4 regions of the Aquitalea sp. FG25 genome follow, and region 1 is predicted to be linked to each of the others. Evidence: predicted binding sites of a transcription regulator. Region 1 holds the regulator's gene; each other region holds the start of a gene.

The links. The regulator sigma-54, encoded in region 1, starts transcription at its own class of promoters, with help from an activator protein. The targets are predictions, from matches to a motif close to CTGGCACGCTTCATGCTT.
Region 2: the regulator sigma-54 is predicted to act here: its motif matches at 1,560-1,577, upstream of glnA (type I glutamate--ammonia ligase).
Region 3: the regulator sigma-54 is predicted to act here: its motif matches at 1,000-1,017, upstream of glnK (P-II family nitrogen regulator).
Region 4: the regulator sigma-54 is predicted to act here: its motif matches at 1,833-1,850, upstream of ACODR9_RS15485 (pilin).

What each region holds. Positions count from the first base shown of each region.
Region 1 is NZ_JBMDJV010000023.1:29,960-33,064, reverse strand. It holds gene lptA (lipopolysaccharide transport periplasmic protein LptA) at 1-42, shown strand, start outside; gene lptB (LPS export ABC transporter ATP-binding protein) at 39-770, shown strand; gene ACODR9_RS18520 (RNA polymerase factor sigma-54) at 774-2,195, shown strand; gene hpf (ribosome hibernation-promoting factor, HPF/YfiA family) at 2,267-2,590, shown strand; gene ptsN (PTS IIA-like nitrogen regulatory protein PtsN) at 2,712-3,105, shown strand, end outside.
Region 2 is NZ_JBMDJV010000032.1:23,221-26,325, reverse strand. It holds gene glnA (type I glutamate--ammonia ligase) at 73-1,491, opposite strand; gene ACODR9_RS21505 (rhodanese-like domain-containing protein) at 1,776-2,228, shown strand; gene aroE (shikimate dehydrogenase) at 2,355-3,105, shown strand, end outside.
Region 3 is NZ_JBMDJV010000025.1:46,609-49,713, forward strand. It holds gene ACODR9_RS19450 (YifB family Mg chelatase-like AAA ATPase) at 1-508, opposite strand, end outside; gene ACODR9_RS19455 (accessory factor UbiK family protein) at 515-802, opposite strand; gene glnK (P-II family nitrogen regulator) at 1,071-1,409, shown strand; gene ACODR9_RS19465 (ammonium transporter) at 1,440-2,750, shown strand; gene metK (methionine adenosyltransferase) at 2,903-3,105, opposite strand, start outside.
Region 4 is NZ_JBMDJV010000017.1:26,617-29,721, reverse strand. It holds gene ACODR9_RS15495 (PglL family O-oligosaccharyltransferase) at 1-845, opposite strand, end outside; gene ACODR9_RS15490 (pilin) at 910-1,362, opposite strand; gene ACODR9_RS15485 (pilin) at 1,379-1,801, opposite strand; gene ACODR9_RS15480 (adenosylmethionine--8-amino-7-oxononanoate transaminase) at 1,990-3,105, shown strand, end outside.

The sequences.
Region 1 (3,105 bases):
AACAGCCCTGCCGCCAAAAAAACCGACGGAAGTGCGCAATGACTGGCCCCAGCATCCTTAAAGTGGAGCGGCTGAAAAAGCGCTTCAAAAAACGTACGGTGGTCAAAGACGTCGCCTTGCAGATTCAGAGCGGCGAAGTCGTCGGTTTGCTTGGCCCCAACGGTGCCGGCAAAACCACCAGCTTTTACATGATTGTCGGGCTGATCGGTGCCGATGAAGGTGAAATCACGCTGGATGGCAGCAGCATCACCCACCTGCCCATCCATCAGCGCGCCCGCCTTGGCCTTGGCTACCTGCCGCAAGAAGCCTCCATCTTCCGCAAGATGACGGTGGAAGAAAACATCACCGCCGTACTGGAAATTGCCGGTTACAAAGGAGACATGCTGGAGCAGGAGCTCAGCCTGCTGCTGGATGACCTCAACATCGCCCACCTGCGGGAAAGCAATGCGCTATCTCTGTCCGGTGGCGAGCGCCGCCGGGTGGAAATTGCCCGGGTACTGGCCACCCGTCCGCGCTTCATCCTGCTGGATGAACCCTTTGCCGGCGTTGACCCGATCGCCGTCATCGACATCCAGAAAATCATCACCTTCCTGCAACAGCGTGGCATCGGCGTACTGATCACCGACCACAACGTCCGGGAAACCCTGCGTATCTGCGACCGGGCTTACATCATCAGCGATGGCTCGGTACTGGCATCCGGCGAACCGGAAGAACTGGTCAACAACGAGAAAGTGCGCCAGGTGTACCTGGGCGAGCACTTCCACCTGTAAACCATGAAACAATCATTACAGCTCCGGGTTTCACAGCAACTCACCCTCACCCCGCAACTGCAACAGTCAATCAAGCTGCTGCAGCTGTCCACGCTCGACCTGCAAACCGAGGTAGAACGCTTCCTGCTGGACAACCCCATGCTGGAACGCGGCGATGACCTGCCCGCGCAAGAAGGCCCCGCCACCGAATCCGCTAGCAGCAACGAAGAATCAACCACGCCAGCATCGGACAGCAGCGACAATGACAGCCACAACGAAAGCAGCGGCGAGCTGACCGACTGGGGCAGCGGCAGCCGACGCAACGACGGTGACGATGAGTTCGACCCCATGCTGAATGTCCCCTGCCCGGTCAGCCTGCGCGAACACCTGCTGGCCCAGCTGGGAGAGCTGACGCTGCCCACCAGGGATCAGGCCATCGTGCAGCTGCTGATTGAAGAACTGGACGACAACGGTTTTCTCACCATCGACCTGGAAGAACTGGCCAGTAATCTGCCACTAGAACTGGAGCTGGAAAGCGACGAACTGATGGTTGGCCTGCGCCTGCTGCAGCAATTCGACCCAGCAGGCATTGCCGCGCGCAGCCTGGCCGAATCACTGAGTCTGCAGCTGGCACGCCTGCCACAGCAAGAGCCTGGCCATGCCCTGGCACGCAAGATCGTGGCAGAACACCTTAGTTTGCTCGGCAATCGGGACTACACCCGCCTCAAACGCATACTGGGTGCAGATGACGAAGCCATCCGTCAGGCCCAGCAATTGATTTCCCGGCTAACGCCCCACCCCGCTGCCGGTTTTGGCGGTGAAGATGTGCACTATGTCATTCCCGATGTCACCGTACGCAAGCGCAAGGGCCACTGGGTGGCAGAACTCAACAACGGAGCCGTACCGCGACTACGCGTCAATCAGCTGTACGCCCAGATGCTGTCGGAAAACCGCAGTACGGCAGGTGAACTGACCGGTCGCCTGCAAGAAGCGAAGTGGCTGGTCAAGAACATCCAGCAACGATTTGACACCATTCTGAAAGTGTCAGAAGCTATAGTCGAAAGGCAACAAGCGTTCTTTGAACACGGTGAAGTGGCCATGCGCCCGCTCATCCTGCGCGACATCGCAGACGAGCTGGGATTGCATGAATCCACAGTGTCACGCGTCACCACCCAGAAATACCTGCTCTGCCCGCGCGGCCTGTTCGAACTGAAATACTTTTTCGGCAGTGCACTGGAAACCGACAGCGGCGGCGAATGCTCAGCCACAGCCATCAAGGCCCATATCCGTCGCATGATCGATGGCGAGAACACCGCCAAGCCACTTTCGGACAGCGCCATTGCCGACGAACTGGGCAAGCAAGGGATACAGGTTGCAAGACGCACCGTTGCGAAGTATCGTGAAGCTATGCAGATACCGCCGGTCAATCTGCGCAAGGCACTGTAAAGCGTGTCTTGAAGAATATCCGCTCGCCCGGCCGACCCGACCGGGCAGTCAACACAAGAAGGAGTTAGGGTATGAACCTCAAAGTAACCGGTCTCCACCTCGAAGTAACCCCGGCAATCCGTGAATTTCTGGAAAGCAAGCTGGAACGTATCACCCGCCACGTCGATCACGTGATCGACGTCACCGTCACCCTGTCGGTGGACAAGCTGGTGCAGAAAGCAGAAGTCAACGTTCACCTTTCCGGCAAGGATATCCACGTAGAAGCCACCGACTCCGACATGTACGCTGCCATCGATGCGCTGATGGACAAGCTGGATCGACAGGTACTCAAGCACAAGGAAAAACAGAGCGAACATCGCGTAACGCCGCAAGTTCAGCCGGAAGCATCCCTGTAATCACCTGACCTACGATGCGGGAACCCAACGGGTTCCCGTTTTTATTTGCACGGAGCCTTTTTCATTTTGCTGAAGGCAACGTAGAATTGGCCAGTTTTTGTCGCCGTGTGCATACATTCCTATGAGCCTGATTGGCAAAATCCTGACACAGGACCACATTCTTCCGGACCTGGATGTCGCCAGCAAGAAACGTGTCTTCGAGCAGGTGGGCCTCCTTATCGAAAATACCCACGGCATTGCGCGCAGTGAAATTTTCGACTGCCTGTTCGCCAGGGAAAAACTGGGTTCCACCGGCCTGGGCCAAGGCGTGGCGATTCCGCATGGCCGGGCGAGAGGGCTCAAGGAAGCCGCAGGCGTCTTCATCCGCCTGAAAAACCCCATTCCTTTCGACGCCCCGGACGGCAAGCCCGTGCAAAGCCTGTTTGTGCTGCTGGTTCCGGAGCAGGCAACTGATCTGCACCTGCAGGTTCTGTCCGAACTGGCCCAGCTTTTCTCCAGCAAACAATTGCGTGAGC
Region 2 (3,105 bases), on a different contig from region 1:
AAAAAACCCGCAAAGCCTTAAGCCGTGCGGGTTTTCTGGACTTCGTCGGACGTCCTCAGACGTCTTTCCGAATCACAGCGAGTAGTACATCGCAAATTCAACCGGGTGGGTCGTCATGCGGGTCAGGTTCACTTCCTGCATCTTCAGTTCGATGTAGGCGTCAATCCATTCGTTGGAGAACACACCGCCACGGGTCAGGAAGTCGCGGTCTGCATCCAGGGCTGCCAGGGCTTCGTCCAGGCTGGCGCACACGGTCGGGATCAGCTTGTCTTCTTCCGGCGGCAGGTCGTACAGGTTCTTGTCAGCAGCATCGCCCGGGTGGATCTTGTTCTGGATACCGTCCAGACCAGCCATCAGCAGTGCGGAGAAGCACAGGTACGGGTTAGCCAGCGGATCCGGGAAACGGGCTTCAATACGACGGCCCTTCGGATTGGCAACGTGCGGGATACGGATGGAAGCGGAACGGTTCTTGGCGGAGTAAGCCAGTTTTACCGGAGCTTCGTAGTGCGGAACCAGACGCTTGTAGGAGTTGGTACCCGGGTTGGTGATGGCGTTCAGTGCCTTGGCGTGCTTGATGATACCGCCGATGTAGTACAGGGCAGTGTCGGACAGGCCGGCGTAGCCGTCACCAGCAAACAGGTTTTTGCCGTCTTTCCAGATGGACTGGTGCACGTGCATGCCGGAACCGTTGTCGCCAACGATGGGCTTGGGCATGAAGGTGGCGGTCTTGCCGTAGCTGTGCGCTACGTTTTGTACCACGTACTTCAGGATCTGGGTCCAGTCGGCACGCTGGGTCAGGGTGCTGAACTTGGTGCCGATTTCCATCTGGCCGGCAGTAGCCACTTCGTGGTGGTGCACTTCAACCGGTACGCCCAGTTCTTCCAGCAGCAGAACCATGGCAGAGCGCAGGTCTTGTGCGGAGTCAACCGGCGGTACCGGGAAATAGCCGCCCTTTACGCCCGGACGGTGGCCGGTGTTGCCACCTTCAAATTCTTCAGCGGAGGCCCAGGCAGCTTCTTCGGACTTGATCTTCACGAAGCAACCGGACATATCGGTGCCCCAGGTGATGCTGTCGAATACGAAGAATTCCGGTTCCGGACCGAAGTAGGCGGTGTCGCCCAGGCCGGATGCCTTCAGGTAAGCTTCAGCGCGCTTGGCGATGGAGCGCGGGTCGCGGTCGTAACCCTTGCCGTCGGCCGGGTCGATGACGTCACACGACATGAACACGGTGGGTTCATCGAAGAAGGGGTCGATCTTGGCGGTGGCCGGGTCGGCCATCAGCAGCATGTCGGAAGCCTGGATACCCTTCCAGCCAGCGATCGAAGAGCCATCGAACGCGTGGCCGTGCTCGAACCATTCATCAGCATCTTCCAGCAGAACGTGTGCCGGGATGGTAACGTGTTGTTCTTTACCACGGGTGTCAGTAAAGCGCAGGTCTACGAACTTGACGTCGTTTTCTTGAATCAGCTTGACTACGTCTGCAACCGCCATGAATGTTCTCCTAAAGGCAACGTGCATCGAAAGCAATATTGCTTGATAAAGATGGTACGCTTCGAATCAAGCATGAAGCGTGCCAGGCTAAGAACGCTAATCTAATCATTGTGTCACAGGGTATCCGGTCCGGCTAGTCATTCGGATTGCACCAAAATGGGATGGTGCATTGTGCGCAAGCACCAATACGGTGCATTTGGTTCATGCGCAGATGGATCGGGCTGCCGGGCCAGCCAGTGAGCATAGCGTGGCACGGCTACATTACACGGAAAGGAAGCTTGGATATGGAACAGTCAGTAATCATTTTGCAAACCGCAGCCGAGCGTGCAGCAAGCCAGCAACTGAGCTATCAGGGGGCGTTGACGCCACCGGAAGCCCATTATTTGACCCAGCATCTGGAAGGGGCGGTGCTGGTGGATGTCCGCAGTGCTGCCGAGTGGCAATTCGTCGGTGTCGTACCTGGTGCGCTGCGTATCGAGCTGCGCACTTTCCCCGGCATGCAGCCCAATCCCCAGTTCACTGCCCAATTGCAGGGCGCAGCAGACAAGGATGCGGTGCTGCTGCTGATGTGCCGCAGCGGTGTGCGTTCCCATGAGGCCGCAGAGCTGGCAGCCGCAGCTGGCTATACCCGGGTTTACAACGTCATGGAGGGTTTTGAAGGTGACAAAGATGCACAGGAGCACCGTGGCAATCTGACCGGCTGGAAGGCCCATGGCCTGCCCTGGGTGCAGGGTTGATCCGTGCTGAATTGTTGGGACAGAGGTATTGACCGGTTGATGTTTATGACTTTACACGGCAAAGTGCTACCTCAGCAGATGAACCGCATAATGCGGTAGCACCACAGGAATCCAAGAAAGCTGATCATGACCAACCGTTACGCCGTCATCGGTAACCCCGTTTCCCATAGCCAGTCGCCGTTTATCCACAGTGAATTTTCCCGTGCCACCGGCGAAGCCGTGCAATACGAAAAGCTGTTTGCCGAATTGGGCAAATTCGACGAAGTGGTTGGCCAGTTCGTACAAAACGGCGGTCTGGGCCTGAATGTCACCCTGCCGTTCAAGGGGGATGCCTTCCGCATGGCGCAGGAAGTGACTGAACGCGCTCGCGCTGCTGAAGCAGTCAATACCCTGACTTTCCGCGATGGCAAGGTATATGGCGACAATACCGACGGCGTCGGTCTGGTGCGCGATATCGTGGAGAATCTCGATTTTCCGATGGAAGGCAAAAGCATCCTCATCCTGGGGGCCGGCGGTGCCGTGCGCGGTGTGCTGGAGCCCATCCTGGAGCAGAAACCGGCCAAGGTCACCATCGCCAATCGCACCTTGATCAAGGCGGAATCCATTGCCCATCATTTCGCCCCCTGGGGTGAGGTGGTCGCCAGTGGCTACGAGGCACTGGAAGGCAAAACCTTCGACATTATCATCAACGGTACTTCCACCAGCCTGCACAACGAAATTCCGCCGCTGCCAGCCAACATCTTTACTGCCCGCACGCTGGCCTACGATATGGTGTACAGCAAGGGTCTCACCCCTTTCCTGAAACGTGCCCAAAGCGAAAACGCCGGCATGCTGGCCGATGGCCTGGGCATGCTGGTGGAGCAGGCTGCCGAGTCCT
Region 3 (3,105 bases), on a different contig from region 1:
CACCATTCAGGTGAGCGCATACCTGCAGCAGGCTATCGGCAGCATAAACCTGGCCAGACCTGACCAAGGCCGCCTCTGCGGCACTTGCGCGAGGAAGAATGAAGAACTTCCCGGCACGACTGGCTTGGCAGGACATCGCCAGTGCACCACGGATGGGACGCAGCTGCCCGCTTAATGCCAATTCGCCGGCGAACTCGTAATCCGCCAGACGGGGACATTGGATCTGACCGGCGGCAGCCAGTATTCCAATGGCGATGGGAAGGTCAAAACGGCCAGAGTCTTTGGGGAGATCAGCGGGGGCGAGATTGACGGTGATACGGCGCGCTGGAAATTCAAAACCGGAATTGATGATGGCGGCACGTACCCTGTCGCGACTCTCCTTGACCTCGGTATCGGGTAAGCCAACGATGGTGAACTGCGGCAGTCCATTGGCCAGATGGACTTCCACCGCTACTTCAGGAGCGTGCAAGCCGGCCAGGGCACGACTTGCAACAAGGGCCAATGACATGCGTGATCAGGAATGGCCAAGCTCGGCCTGGGCTTCGGTCTTGGCCTGGGCTTCCTCAGGGAAAACCTGGGCTTCAAGCTTGGCGAGGCGCGCTTCCAACGCAGTCAGCTTTTCGCGGGTACGCACCAAAACTTCCTGCTGCACGTCGAATTCTTCACGGGTGACCAGATCCATGCGGGAAAAGGTGGAAGCCATCATGGCCTTGATATTCTTCTCGATATCTTTCGCCGGGCTGGCGGCGATGGTATCGCTGATCTTGCTGCTGATTTCTTCAAAAATTTTCTGGCTCAACATTTCGATGCTCCTTGGATTGGGGACACTATGCGCTATTGAGTTTAGCAAAATCCCCTTGCAGCTGCAGTTTCACCCGCCGCACCAATGCAGTGCAAAGCACACATCATAAATGCTCTGTCATGGTGCCGATACGTAGTTTCATCATGGAAATACGGTTTTTTGTATGGAAAATTCTTATGTAACAAGCAGATAGCAAGCTGGCACAGTTCGTGCACTAGTGACTTCAGCAACGCAAACATACATCTGGATCCATTGCAAAGGAGTGAACATGAAACTGGTCACCGCCGTGATCAAGCCATTCAAGCTTGATGAAGTACGTGAAGCACTATCCGCCATCGGCGTACAAGGTATTACCGTCACGGAAGTCAAAGGGTTCGGCCGTCAGAAGGGCCATACCGAGCTGTATCGTGGTGCTGAGTACGTGGTGGACTTTCTGCCCAAGGTAAAACTGGAGATTGCCATTGACGACAGCCTGCTAGACCAGGTTGTTGAGGCCATCGAAAAATCGGCTCGTACCGGCAAGATTGGCGACGGCAAGATTTTTGTCTTTGAACTGGAACAAATCGTGCGGATTCGGACCGGTGAAACCGGTATCGACGCGGTTTAAGCGGCGCCATTGCCATACAGGGGAAATCAAATGAAGAAGAAACTTGCTGCATTGGGTGGCAGCCTGCTTGCACTGGCGCTGCCGGTATTGGCGGATGCACCCGCAGGCCCGGCCATGGCCGATTTCAAGGTGATCAACTCCGGTGATACCGCCTGGATGCTGACCTCCACCGCATTGGTACTATTCATGACCATTCCGGGCCTGGCACTGTTCTACGGTGGCATGGTTCGCAAGAAGAACGTGCTGGCTACCCTGATGCAAAGTTTTGCCATCACGGCGCTGGTGACTGTCCTGTGGGCCATTGTTGGCTACAGCCTGGCGTTCACCGTCGGCAATCCTTATCTGGGTGATTTGAGCCGTGTGTTCCTGGATGGCATGGATTACATCGCCGATACCAAGAAGGTTGCCGTACATCCGTCGGCTGGCACCATTCCGGAATCGGTGTTCATGATGTTCCAGATGACCTTTGCCATCATCACCCCGGCACTGATCACCGGCGCATTTGCTGAACGGATGAAGTTCTCTGCCCTGCTGATCTTTACCGCCCTGTGGTCTTTGCTGGTTTATGTACCGGTTGCTCACTGGGTATGGGGTCCGGGTGGCTGGATGAGTGGTCAGGGCGTGCTGGACTTTGCTGGCGGTACCGTGGTGCACATCAATGCGGGTGTTGCTGGTTTGGTTTGCGCACTGGTAATGGGCAAGCGTATTGGTTTTGGCAAGGAAGCCATGCCGCCGCATAACCTGATTCTGACCCTGATCGGTGCATCCATGCTGTGGATTGGCTGGTTCGGCTTTAACGCCGGCTCCGCCGCCGCTGCCGATGGCCGTGCTGGTATGGCGATGGTGACCACACAGGTTGCAACTGGCCTGGCAGCCCTGGCTTGGACCTTTGCCGAGTGGATTCACAAGAAAAAGCCGTCGGTACTGGGCATTGCCTCCGGCGCTGTTGCTGGTCTGGTTGCCATCACGCCGGCTGCTGGTTTTGTGGATGTAAAGGGTGCACTGATTATTGGTGCCGTTGCCGGTGTGGTTTGCTTCTGGGGTGCAACTGGCCTGAAGCACATGCTGGGCTATGATGATTCTCTGGATGCATTCGGTGTACATGGCGTGGGCGGTATTGTGGGTGCCCTGCTGACTGGTGTCCTCGCGGTGAAGAGCATTGGTGGCGCCGAAGGCAGCCTGGCTACCCAAGCCATCGGTGTGGGTGTGACCGTGGTGTACTGCGCCATCATCACCTTCATCCTGCTGAAGATTATTGATGTAGTTGTTGGTCTGCGTGTGGCCGAAGACGAAGAACGTGAAGGGCTGGACGTAGTACTGCACGGCGAGCGTGTGGAATAAGCCGTCAGCACAGACAGATTTTGTGGTAAGGGACTTAGGGGCGCTTCGGCGCCCTCTTTTTTTGCCTAGCAAGCAAAAGCTGTGGATATAAAAAAGCACCGGGTGACCGGTGCTTTCTTGTTTACCGCAACGTGATGCGATGCGGCGCTGACTTACAAGCCTGCATCTGCACGCAGCGCTTCAACCTTGTCTGTGCGTTCCCAGGTGAATTCCGGCTCTTCACGGCCAAAGTGGCCGTAAGCGGCAGTCTTACCGTAGATCGGACGCAGCAAGTCCAGCATCTGGATGATGCCTTTCGGACGCAGGTCGAAGTGTTTCTTCACCAGTTCCACGATCTTTTCGTTCGGAATCTTGT
Region 4 (3,105 bases), on a different contig from region 1:
ATACCAGCGTCTAGGATCCGATCCGAACCACTTTGAAGTTGAATGGACAGTCCAAGCGAATTCAAAATTAAATTAATTTGATGGCCAAATACTTGTACAATTGCCAACAATATTACAGCAATTGCCAATGCAACTACCATGCGCCCTACCTCGGCATCATACCGTGTACGTCGCAACCAAAACCACGCCAAGCAACACATAATGAGCGCATAGCCCATCGGCATTCTTGAGCCACTCCAACCAATCAGAAGTACAAGCAAAAATGCGGACAAAACAAATACACCCAGCCGCATTTTTCGTATAGCATACAAATAACTTCCAGCTGCAATTCCCCAACCTAAAAAATCCGCAAAATGATTACGCTGCCCGGCATTACCAAATATACTACCTGTTCGATTATTTACATCATAGATTACCCAACCATTTAAAATTTTAGCCAAATCCACAACCTGCGCAAATCCAAAAATAGCTTGCACGAGTGCAGCAACAAAAATAATTTGCGCCAATATTCTAATCAAATCTCGCCGATTTGCACCGATGATATTTACATGCAACCCAGAAAATAAAAAAAACAGCAACATCAGTATTAGTACAGGAATTATCACTACCCCCTGCGAGGAAGCCTGCACAACAACAACAAATAGCAATATAAAAATATTAATTGCAGGCAGAGTGAATCCGGAGCGACGGAAAATGTTAAAAACCAAACAAGTCGCTATAAGCAGCAAGGCCAAACCAGAAAAGTACCAATCTGCAAGTGGCGCATAGCGCACAAAACTAAATAGTGGCAGGATAATAGCCAAGCCAAGCAACCAGGCATAACCATGGCTCAAGGAAATACGCATACATCCCTTTCAGGAATACAAAAAAAGGGTGCATAAAGCACCCTTTTTTTCTGTCGATCAAAAATTAGCGGCAGTTAGCAGGCAGATATTTCGCATTAATACCATTCGTTGTTGCCGAGCCGCAAACCCAAGTCACACCACCACTAGCCAAGGTACCGGTCAGAGAGAAAGAATTGTGGGTGCTATCAATGGTGCCACCGATATTATTCATCGTAACCGTTACCGTACCTGTTGTGTTGGTGGTACCCATTGCGTAGGCGATACCACTTACATTGGTAGTGCTGCTAGATGTGAAATAATTACCACCCGAAGCAGTAGAAGGAAATGCATTATTAGTGATTGCCGACTCGGCAATGGCAGTCTTGGCAGCATCCGCCATAGTCAGACCTTCAGTAACCTTGGCACGAACGGTGTAATCCTGGTATGCCGGAATGGCGATAGCCGCCAAGATACCGATGATTGCCACAACAATCATCAATTCGATGAGGGTAAAACCCTGCTGGATTTGCTTTTGCATAAAATACTCCTTGAAATTACCGACACGATGACGGCAGATAATTGGGATACTGACTACTACCTGAACAAACCCAATGAATGGCATTACTACTGTCCATACTTGGAGTCAGTACAACTTGTAAGCCAGAAGCAACTGAACTGGAAAATGAAACTGTAATGACACTGACACCACCGCTAGCGCTAACTTGCAGATCACTCACGTAGTTTCCTACAATTTGCGTAGGCATACCCGCACTTGCATTGCTACTAGGCCATAAATTATTCGAAATATAATATTCACTTACCGTAGTTTTTGCGAAATCAGCAAACGCAATGCCCTCTGCGACTTTTGCTCTGACCGTGTAATCCTGATACGCCGGTATCGCAATCGCGGCCAGAATGCCGATGATGGCCACCACAATCATCAATTCAATCAAGGTAAAACCGTTATTGCCCCGCATGACCCTCTCCGTGGTATGCACTGCCTGCATAATGCAGAAAGCGTGCCAAGTGGTGGCAGCCTTTGTTTTCAGGGCGGTGGCCCATCGCTCGCCCTGCATAGCACGTCATCATGTGACGTTTTTTGTCAGTTCGAAGCAGCATGAGCGCCTGTGTTAGCATCCTGCCATTCACGCTTACAGGAGATCTCATGAGCAATCAGGACTGGCTGACACGCAGCCTGGCCAGCGTCTGGCACCCATGTACCCAGATGAAGCGCCACGAAACCCTGCCCATCATCCCGGTGGCCCGTGCCGAAGGCGTCTGGCTGGAAGATTTTGATGGCAACCGTTATCTGGATGCGGTCAGCTCCTGGTGGGTCAATCTGTTTGGCCATGGCCATCCGCGCATCAAGCAGGCCATTCGCCAGCAACTGGATGATGTGGAGCATGTCATGCTGGCCGGGTTTACCCACAAGCCGGTGATCGAGTTGTCCGAGCGGCTGTCCGCGCTGACCGGCCTTGGCCATGTGTTCTACGCATCTGATGGCGCGAGCGCTACCGAAATCGCCCTGAAGATGAGCTTTCATTACTGGAAAAATATCGGCCAAGCGGATAAGTGCCGCTTCATCAGCCTGGACAATAGTTATCACGGTGAAACTGCCGGGGCACTGGCGGTGACCGATGTGCCGCTGTTCTCCGCCACGTATGCACCCTTGCTCAAGCCTGGTGTGCGGGTACCGTCACCGGATGCACGGCTGGCACGTCCGGGGCAGAGTGCGGAAGACGTGGCCAGGGCCGCCATTCGTTCACTGGAAAATGTGCTGGCCAAGAAGGCCGGCGAGATGGCCGCCATCATTGTTGAGCCGCTGGTGCAGGGTGCGGCTGGCATGGCCATGTACCACCCGGTTTACCTCAGCGAGCTACGCCGTCTGTGTGACCAATATCAGGTACACCTGATTGCAGACGAGATTGCCGTTGGTTTTGGCCGTACCGGAACCCTGTTTGCCTGCGAACAGGCCAATATCAAGCCGGATTTTCTCTGTCTGTCCAAAGGCATTACCGGTGGTTTTTTACCACTGTCCTGCGTGCTGACTACCGACACCATCTACCAGGCTTTTTATCACGACGATGTCACCCGAGGTTTTCTGCACTCGCACAGTTATACCGGCAACGCCCTGGCCTGCAGCGCTGCGCTGGCCGTACTGGACATCTTTGCCGATGAAGACATCATTGCGCGCAATCGTGAACTGGCTGCCTGCTTCAATGCCATTCTTGCCCCATTGGCGGCACGTGACGACGTACGCCACTTCCGCCATGTGGGCATG